One region of the Ureibacillus endophyticus genome, then DNA from elsewhere that is predicted to be linked to it. Evidence: a T-box and tRNA genes for the amino acid it is inferred to sense, from the RefSeq annotation. Region 1 holds a T-box; the other holds one or more tRNA genes.

What was found. The T-box of region 1 lies ahead of cysS (cysteine--tRNA ligase). A T-box ahead of a tRNA ligase gene usually reads a tRNA of that ligase, here a tRNA-Cys.
Region 2: it encodes a tRNA-Cys, which carries the amino acid that the T-box ahead of cysS (cysteine--tRNA ligase) is inferred to sense. The anticodon was not compared.

What each region holds. Positions count from the first base shown of each region.
Region 1 covers NZ_JAMYWW010000001.1:3,561,637-3,566,636, forward strand. The annotation lists gene rlmB (23S rRNA (guanosine(2251)-2'-O)-methyltransferase RlmB) at 1-98, opposite strand, end outside; gene NKR20_RS17680 (Mini-ribonuclease 3) at 100-516, opposite strand; gene cysS (cysteine--tRNA ligase) at 519-1,922, opposite strand; T-box leader at 1,994-2,214, opposite strand; gene gltX (glutamate--tRNA ligase) at 2,291-3,751, opposite strand; gene ispF (2-C-methyl-D-erythritol 2,4-cyclodiphosphate synthase) at 3,887-4,363, opposite strand; gene NKR20_RS17700 (SDR family NAD(P)-dependent oxidoreductase) at 4,553-5,000, shown strand, end outside.
Region 2 covers NZ_JAMYWW010000001.1:2,954,313-2,959,312, forward strand. The annotation lists gene NKR20_RS14635 (ISL3 family transposase) at 1-407, opposite strand, end outside; gene NKR20_RS14640 (ISL3 family transposase) at 688-1,896, opposite strand; tRNA gene NKR20_RS14645 (tRNA-Leu) at 2,078-2,159, opposite strand; tRNA gene NKR20_RS14650 (tRNA-Cys) at 2,209-2,282, opposite strand; tRNA gene NKR20_RS14655 (tRNA-Gly) at 2,293-2,367, opposite strand; tRNA gene NKR20_RS14660 (tRNA-Gln) at 2,372-2,446, opposite strand; tRNA gene NKR20_RS14665 (tRNA-His) at 2,477-2,552, opposite strand; tRNA gene NKR20_RS14670 (tRNA-His) at 2,597-2,672, opposite strand; tRNA gene NKR20_RS14675 (tRNA-Trp) at 2,698-2,771, opposite strand; tRNA gene NKR20_RS14680 (tRNA-Tyr) at 2,780-2,863, opposite strand; tRNA gene NKR20_RS14685 (tRNA-Thr) at 2,870-2,945, opposite strand; tRNA gene NKR20_RS14690 (tRNA-Phe) at 2,969-3,041, opposite strand; tRNA gene NKR20_RS14695 (tRNA-Asp) at 3,048-3,123, opposite strand; tRNA gene NKR20_RS14700 (tRNA-Met) at 3,125-3,201, opposite strand; tRNA gene NKR20_RS14705 (tRNA-Val) at 3,225-3,300, opposite strand; tRNA gene NKR20_RS14710 (tRNA-Glu) at 3,321-3,395, opposite strand; tRNA gene NKR20_RS14715 (tRNA-Ser) at 3,417-3,508, opposite strand; tRNA gene NKR20_RS14720 (tRNA-Asn) at 3,516-3,590, opposite strand; rRNA gene NKR20_RS14725 (23S ribosomal RNA) at 3,768-5,000, opposite strand, start outside.

The sequences.
Region 1 (5,000 bases):
CCTTCAGCAATCCATAATTTATTAATTTCTCTACCTGAACGCAAAGCTTCAAGCACCGGATTTTTTCCAGCAATCATTTCACCTTGTTGCTCACTCAAGTTATGACCCTCCCTTTGATTGTTCAACAATTTCTATTGCGTAATCAATGATTTCGTTAACACGTGTATATTGCTTCGTTAAATATAGGCTTCCTAATACCGCTTCAAACCCCGAACTATTTCGATAGGTTTGAACATCTGTATTTTTTGGAATTGAACCAGATTTAGCATTTCGCCCTCTTTTAAAAACCGCTACCTCTTCCTCAGTTAAGTAATTTTCATCCATCATTTTATGGACGATCATCGATTGAGCTTTTGCAGAGACATAACTAGTGGCTTCTTTATGAAGACGATTTGGTTTGGCTCTTCCATTTAGGAGGAGATGCTCTCTCACTCTTTGTTCAAGAACAGCATCTCCCATATAAGCTAGAGCTAATGCATTTAACTGCTTTACATCTTCTATACGAAGTTGAGACATTCTTATAACCCTCGTTTCCAACGTGTACCTTGGCGTGTATCTTCTAATATGATGTTCATACTTAATAGTTGGTCGCGAATTTCATCAGAACGTGCAAAATCACGATTTTTACGAGCTTGATTACGCTCTTCAATCAAAGCTTCAATTTCCTCGTCTAATAATTCTGCCTCCACTTTAAACTGAATACCTAAAACATCTCCAAGTTGATTGAACGTTTGTAGGAACGCATTTAATACACGTTCTTCTGTATTAGTTTCGTTTAAATATGTGTTAGCAAGTTTAGCTAATTCAAATAGAGAAGAAATTGCGTTTGCTGTATTGAAGTCATCATCCATTGCTTCTTCAAAGGATTTCTTAACCTCTTCTATTTTCGCTAAATATGATTCACCATTGTCAGTAAGATTCGTTGCAGCATTTAAACGATATTCCACATTTGAATAAGCTGTACGAAGTCTTTCTAAACCAGCACGAGCAGCCTCTACTAAGTCTTGTGCAAAGTTGATTGGATGACGGTAATGTACTGATAACATAAAGAAACGTAACACTTGTGGATCAATTTGCTTACGGATATCATTTACTAACACGAAATTGCCAAGGGATTTTGACATTTTTTCATTATCGATATTAATGTATCCATTATGCATCCAATATTTCGCAAAAGTTTTTCCTGTATACGCTTCTGATTGAGCAATTTCATTTTCATGGTGTGGGAAAGTCAAATCTTGACCACCCGCATGAATATCAATTGTGTCACCTAAATGTTCTCTAGCCATAACCGAACATTCAATATGCCATCCTGGACGACCTTCACCCCATGGACTTTCCCATTTAATCTCGCCTGGTTTTGCTGCTTTCCATAACGCAAAATCAAGTGGATCTTCTTTTTTCTCACCAGCTTCAATACGAGCTCCAACCTTTAGATCATCAATTGATTGATGAGAAAGTTTGCCGTAACCATCAAATTTACGTGTACGATAATATACGTCCCCTTGTGATTCGTAAGCAAATCCTTTTTCCACTAAAACTTTTATAAATTCAATGATATCATCCATATGATTTGTAACTCGAGGATGAACATCTGCTTTTTTACAGCCCAGTGCTGTGATATCTTCAAAATAAGCGTGAATAAAGCGCTCTGTTAATTCAAAAACTTCTTCGCCAAGTTCATTAGCAGCTTTAATAATTTTGTCATCTACATCAGTGAAGTTCGAAACATATTTCACATCGTAACCTTTATATTGAAAATAACGGCGCACTGTATCATACACAATAACAGGACGAGCATTCCCAATATGAATAAAGTTGTATACTGTTGGACCACATACATACATTTTTACTTTCCCTTCTTCAAGAGGGATAAACTGCTCCTTTTGTCGTGTTAAAGAGTTAAAAATTTGAATCGCCATACTTACTCTCTCCTTTTGAGATTCCATAAATTATTTAAATAAAAAACGTCTCTATCATTCCACTATGAAATGACAGAGACGCATTAAAGCGCGGTTCCACTCTGATTGAAAGCAAAGTTATGCCTTCCGCTTGCAGTCCGTTAACGAGGACGAATCGACTTGCCTACTCAAATTTTCAGCACAGTACTCGAAAGGTGCATTTCCGTAAAATAGAGGTTTAGGTCATTTTCAGCCAATGATGACCCTCTCTATAAAACATATTTTACGTACTTCTCCTTCTCAACGCTTTAAAAATATTTACGCTCTAGTCGAATAAAGTTAAATTCATTTTACAATAGGCTATTTAAAAGTCAATTAATAACATTCGTTTATTTTACGTATTTCTCAATACGAGCAATGGCTTTTTCTTTACCAATTAATGCAATTGCATCTGCTAATTCTGGACCATGAGTTTGACCAGTTGTTACGACACGTATTGGCATAAATAAATTTTTCCCTTTGTGTCCAGTTTCTTTTTGAACAGCTTTAATTGCAGCTTTAATAGATGCTGGATCAAATGATTCAAGGGCTTCAAGTTGAGCTTTAAATGACGTCATAACTTCAGGAATTTGTTCGCCAGCTAATACTTCTTTCGCTTCTTCATCATATACAATTTCCTCTGTGAAGAATAAACTTGATAACTCAACAATTTCCGCACCATAGCTCATTTGATTATGGTAAAGACCAATTAACGCTGTAGCCCATGCTTGTTGCTCTTCGTTTAATTCTGCTGGAAGTAAACCTGCTTTTTGTAAATGTGGTAAAGATAATTCCACAACTTGTTCAAGAGGAAGTTTTTTGATGTATTGGTTATTCATCCATGTTAGTTTATTTTTATCGAACATCGATGGTGACTTCGAAAGACGCTTTTCATCAAAAATTTCAATGAACTGTTCTTTAGTAAAGATCTCTTCCTCGCCTTCAGGAGACCATCCTAAAAGTGCAAAGAAGTTAAACATTGCTTCTGGTAAATACCCAAGATCTTTATATTGAGAAACGAATTGAATAATTGATTCATCACGTTTTGATAATTTCTTATGATCTTCATTTACGATTAATGTCATATGACCATATTGTGGATATTCCCAACCAAATGCATCAAAGATCATCATTTGTTTAGGCGTATTTGACAAATGCTCTTCTCCACGGAAAACATGTGTAATATCCATGAAATGATCATCTAGTACTACGGCATAGTTATATGTTGGGATACCATTTGCTTTTACAAGTACCCAATCTCCAATATCTTTTGATTCAAATGTAACTTCACCGCGCACAAGGTCAGTGAAATTATATGTTTTGTTTTCAGGTACACGCATACGAATTGTGTAAGGAATACCTTCCGCTTCTTTAGCAGCTACCTCTTCTGGAGTTAAATGACGACATTTACCGTTATAAGTAGGTGCAGCAACGCCACGTGCACGTTGCTCTTCACGAGAAGCTTCTAATTCCTCAGATGTACAGAAACATTTATAAGCAATGCCGCGTTCTAGAAGCTCTTCTGCATGTTTTTTATAAATGTCTAGACGTTCCATTTGGCGATATGGTGCGTATGGTCCACCGATATCAATTGACTCATCAGGTGTAATGCCTAACCAACGTAAGTTATCTAGTTGTGATGCTTCTCCGCCCTCAACATTACGCTCGATATCTGTGTCCTCAATACGTACGATAAATTTCCCATTATGATGTTTTGCAAATAAATAGTTAAATAACGCTGTACGAGCACCACCAATGTGTAAAAATCCTGTTGGTGACGGCGCATAACGAACGCGAACTTCTTTTGTCATTATATAAGTGCCTCCTATATGTTAAAAAATCACTTTGTCAATTTTACCACTCTGTTGATGGAAATAAAAGCTGGCATACTTAGTTTCCTGACTTGGTGTACTATTTACCAAATAGAGCTAATTATCCGTCTATTTTTATTTCTTAATTAACAGGATTGTTGCCATTGCAGCAATACCTTCTTCACGACCAGTAAAACCAAGCTTTTCAGTTGTTGTTGCTTTTACATTCACTTGAGATGCTTCTGCATTTAATAATTCTGCAATTCGATTACGCATTGGTTCAATGTAAGGAGCTAATTTCGGTCGTTGTGCCATAATCGTACAATCAACATTTCCAAGAACATAGCCCTTTTCCTCAACAATTTTCCAAATGTGTTGCAATAATTTTGCACTGTCAGCATCCTTAAACGCTGGGTCTGTATCTGGGAAATGGTGACCGATATCTCCTTCTCCAATTGCGCCAAGTGCTGCATCAGTTACTGTATGTAATAAAACGTCAGCATCTGAGTGCCCTAAGAGACCACGATCATGAGGAATAGTAATGCCACCTAAAATTAAAGGACGTCCTTCTGCAAATGCATGAACGTCAAAACCTTGTCCAACTCGAAACATATACTAGCTGTTGTAATCGTCTACAACGACACAAACAGCATTCACCGTCCTTTACATATAATTTAACTTAATTTTACTCTACATATATTAACATATTTCCAATTATGTTTGATTGTAAGCAGGAATTTACGTTATTTAAATCGTATGTAATTAATTGTGGTAAATTATTACATATCAGGGGGAGAATAAATGTTCGAATTAAAAGATAAAGTTGCTATCGTTACTGGTGGATCTTCAGGTATTGGATTAGCAACTGTAAAAGCATTTGTAGCAAAGGGTGCAAAAGTGGTTCTTTCAGATATTAATACAGAAGCAGGTAAGCAACATGTCGCTTCCATTCGTGAAAACGGTGGAGACGTAACATTTTTCGAAGCAAATGTTGCAGAGGAATCTGCTGTACAAGCACTGGTTCAATTTGCTGTTGATACTTATGGCAAGGTAGATATCATTGTGAACAATGCAGGTATTGGTGCATTAGCCTCTACACATGAACTAGACTATGAAGATTATCAACGTGTCATTAAAGTTAACCAAGATAGTATTTTCTACGGCAGTAAATATGCAATCCAAGAATTTTTGAAAGCCGGTAATGGTGGTGCAATTGTTAACGTAGCTTCAATTTTAGGAACAGTAGGTG
Region 2 (5,000 bases), 610 kb from region 1:
ACAACATTTTTAAAGCGACGAATTACAGTTGAACTAGATGTTCCAAGGACTTCTGCAGTTTCCTTAAATGTCTTTGCTTTTACTGAACGAATTCCAACAACTTGGTTCCATTCTTTTGAGTAACGTTGATATTTATCCACGAAAGGGGATTTTTCTGAGAAGCGTTTTCCACATTCGCATACATAACGACGGCGTTTATAAAAAAGGATAGTTAATCTTTCAAACCATTTTAAATGCTTAATTTTTTGAACTCGATAATCATGAATTTTAGAGGTCATTCTCTTACAAACTGGACATTGATGTTCTTTCTTCGGAAGCGACACGTATAAAGCCACACGGTCTCCAATCTCCTCCATCTTATGAATTGTTACATCTTTTAATCCTGGTATATTCATGTTAAAATTCATATTGCACGTATCACCTTTCATAACTTGTTTCTCGTCAATTCAAGTATATCGAAATCGGTGGTTACGTGCTTTTTTATTGTCAAAAATTGTAGTAAAACCCCAACAAATATTATAGAACCATTTTATCAATCATTTTTATTAAAAAAAGAGGTCCTTTGTCAATTGTTGGGGTAAGAAATGAGAGGACAAGAAAACTTGGATATTTGATATACTATTCTGCCATCCATTTCTTCTGAAGCGTAGCGAAGAAGGAATGGATGGCAGAACGCGCGCGTTCATCCTACCCAACATACAACTCTATTTTTTTATATAGGTGACCTAATAGTATTTTCGCTTTAAAGTGCTCATATTTTCGGAATCCATAAGCATTTCGTTTGAGCACTTTTGATTTATTGTTAATTCCTTCTAAAAAGCCATTGGAATATCCAAATACAAAACTGTTTAATATTTCATTCTGCCAGTTTTTTAGTGTTTGTATACTTTTTAAAAAGCTTGGAATGCCTACTTCTTCTACCTTTCGGTAAAATGCTTCTAATCCACTTTTGACCTCCTGTATATTTTCTCTCCTTTTGGATTCTGTAAACCACTGTTTAAATGCTTCTTTTAATTCATAAGCCTGCTTTAACTCTGATGATAAAGCTAGATATCGATTTAAATACCAACGTTCTTCCTCTGATAGATTGTCGGAATTCTTATGTAAAACAAATCGCATTTTCTTCGATTTCTTACGATCATAGGCATGCATTTCTTTTTGAACTTTTCTTCGGACTTCATCTAAAGCCCAATGGATATAACGACAATAATGGAATCGGTCCGCCACAATGATTGGTTTTCCCAATGCTTGTTGAACCGCTGCTTTAAAACTTCCATTCATATCCATGACAACGATTTCCACTTCTTGACCATATTTTTGCAAATAAGTTTTGATCGTTTGAAGTCTGCGATTAGGCAAAACATCGATTGGTTCATGTGTTTCCGCATTCGCTATAATTAATTGATATTTTCCTGCATCCGTATCTCCCTTGTATTCATCAATGGCAATTGCTTTTGGTAATTGAACACCCTTTGGTAATACTGCTTTTGCTTGTTTTTTAAATCTTCTTATGATGGTTGAAATAGATGTACCGAGAATCATTGCCGCATCTTTAAATGTTTTCGATTTCGCGGATTGAATCGTCATCGCTTGATTCGCTTCTCTTGAATAACGTTGATATCGCTCGACAAATGAAGCCTTTTCTGCAAAACGCTTTCCACATTGACAGCGGTAACGACGACATTTATACATCAACTTAGTTAAACGTCCCCAAAAGGAAAGGTGGCCGATTTTTCGCATTCGATAATCATGTATTTTCTTTGTTTTTTCACCACACGCTGGACAAATATGTTCTTTTATAGGCATGGAAATATAGACTAGTACACGATTTTCTTGTTCAACCATTTCTTCAATATTTACACCTTTTAATCCTGGTAGTTCCATGTTAAAATTCATAATGCACAACTCACCTTTTTCTGCTTGTTTCTAGTCAACTCAAGTATAGAAAAATAGGTGATGTTGTGCATTTTGTTTTTCATAAATTGTAGGCAAACCCCAACAATTAATATAGAACCAAAAAGAGTTCTAACTCAGTATTGAGCTAGAACTCTTGTCAGTTTAATGTTTAATTTAAAGATACCGGTGGTCGGGGTCGAACCGACACTCCAGAAGGAACACGATTTTGAGTCGTGCGCGTCTGCCAATTCCGCCACACCGGCAAAGTCAAATAATAAAAAAAACATCGGATAAACCGATTAATAAATAAAATGGAGGCGGCTACCGGATTCGAACCGGTGGTAAGGGTGTTGCAGACCCGTGCCTTACCACTTGGCTAAGCCGCCATTATAATATTGGAGCGGAAGACGGGGTTCGAACCCGCGACCCCCACCTTGGCAAGGTGGTGTTCTACCGCTGAACTACTTCCGCAAAATGGCTGGGGTACCAGGATTCGAACCTGGGCATGACGGAATCAAAATCCGTTGCCTTACCGCTTGGCTATACCCCAAAAATTTGATGAAGTTTTCATTAGTTTTAATGGGGCGACTGATGGGAATCGAACCCACGAATGCCGGAACCACAATCCGGTGCGTTAACCACTTCGCCACAATCGCCATAATTTTATATATTATTTCAACTAATTATTTTTGAGGATATATGGGGCGACTGATGGGAATCGAACCCACGAATGTCGGAACCACAATCCGATGCGTTAACCACTTCGCCACAATCGCCATTACTTTAGTTGAAATTGGTTATTGGCAGGGGCAGTAGGAATCGAACCCACACCAAAGGTTTTGGAGACCTCTATTCTACCGTTGAACTATGCCCCTATTTTAAATGGTGGAGGGGGACGGATTCGAACCGCCGAACCCGAAGGAGCGGATTTACAGTCCGCCGCGTTTAGCCACTTCGCTACCCCTCCATAGTATGGTGCCGGCGATAGGAGTCGAACCCACGACCTACTGATTACAAGTCAGTTGCTCTACCAACTGAGCTACACCGGCATTTAAATAATTTTTAATAAAGATGGGTCGAGACGGAATCGAACCGCCGACACTTTGAGCTTCAGTCAAATGCTCTACCAACTGAGCTATCGACCCATTTTATGGCGGTCCCGACCGGGATCGAACCGGCGATCTCCTGCGTGACAGGCAGGCATGTTAACCGCTACACCACGGGACCTTGGTTGCGGGGACAGGATTTGAACCTGTGACCTTCGGGTTATGAGCCCGACGAGCTACCGAACTGCTCCACCCCGCGATAATACTATTTTGTTTAAAATATGGTGGAGGATGACGGGCTCGAACCGCCGACCCCCTGCTTGTAAGGCAGGTGCTCTCCCAGCTGAGCTAATCCTCCATGCTGGCTATTTTATAAAATGGTGACCCGTACGGGATTCGAACCCGTGTTACCGCCGTGAAAGGGCGGTGTCTTAACCACTTGACCAACGGGCCAGATTATCTGGCTGTCTAAGATGGCGGAGAGTAAGGGATTTGAACCCTTGAGACAGTGTTACCCGCCTACACGATTTCCAATCGTGCTCCTTCGGCCTCTCGGACAACTCTCCAAGAAGATGGCTCCGAAGGTAGGACTCGAACCTACGACCAACCGGTTAACAGCCGGTTGCTCTACCACTGAGCTACTTCGGAATAATTGTATTTTAATTTATAATCTTCTTGCAAACAGCATTTAAACTATTATCGAAAGACAAGTATTATTATATCATAATCCACAAATATATCAAGTACTTTTTATACTTTTTTCGGATTAATTTACTTATTCTCTCAAAACTGGATAAAGACATTGACTAACGACCATTCAAGTTAGTGGTTAAGTCCTCGATCGATTAGTATTCGTCAGCTCCATGTGTCGCCACACTTCCACCTCGAACCTATCTACCTCATCGTCTTTGAGGGATCTTACTTACTTACGTAATGGGAAATCTCATCTTGAGGGGGGCTTCATGCTTAGATGCTTTCAGCACTTATCCCGTCCATACATAGCTACCCAGCGATGCCTTTGGCAAGACAACTGGTACACCAGCGGTATGTCCATCCCGGTCCTCTCGTACTAAGGACAGCTCCTCTCAAATTTCCTACGCCCACGACGGATAGGGACCGAACTGTCTCACGACGTTCTGAACCCAGCTCGCGTACCGCTTTAATGGGCGAACAGCCCAACCCTTGGGACCGACTACAGCCCCAGGATGCGATGAGCCGACATCGAGGTGCCAAACCTCCCCGTCGATGTGGACTCTTGGGGGAGATAAGCCTGTTATCCCCGGGGTAGCTTTTATCCGTTGAGCGATGGCCCTTCCATGCGGAACCACCGGATCACTAAGCCCGTCTTTCGACCCTGCTCGACTTGTAGGTCTCGCAGTCAAGCTCCCTTGTGCCTTTACACTCTACGAATGATTTCCAACCATTCTGAGGGAACCTTTGGGCGCCTCCGTTACCTTTTAGGAGGCGACCGCCCCAGTCAAACTGTCCACCTGACACTGTCTCCTACCCCGATAAGGGGTACGGGTTAGAATTTCAACACAACCAGGGTAGTATCCCACCGACGCCTCCCTCGAAGCTGGCGCTCCGAGTTCTCTGGCTCCTACCTATCCTGTACAAGTTGTGCCAAAATTCAATATCAGGCTACAGTAAAGCTCCACGGGGTCTTTCCGTCCTGTCGCGGGTAACCTGCATCTTCACAGGTACTATAATTTCACCGAGTCTCTCGTTGAGACAGTGCCCAGATCGTTACGCCTTTCGTGCGGGTCGGAACTTACCCGACAAGGAATTTCGCTACCTTAGGACCGTTATAGTTACGGCCGCCGTTTACTGGGGCTTCAATTCAGAGCTTCGCTTACGCTAACCCCTCCTCTTAACCTTCCAGCACCGGGCAGGCGTCAGCCCCTATACGTCACCTTACGGTTTTGCAGAGACCTGTGTTTTTGCTAAACAGTCGCCTGGGCCTATTCACTGCGGCTCTCTTTCGAGAGCACCCCTTCTCCCGAAGTTACGGGGTCATTTTGCCGAGTTCCTTAACGAGAGTTCTCTCGCACACCTTAG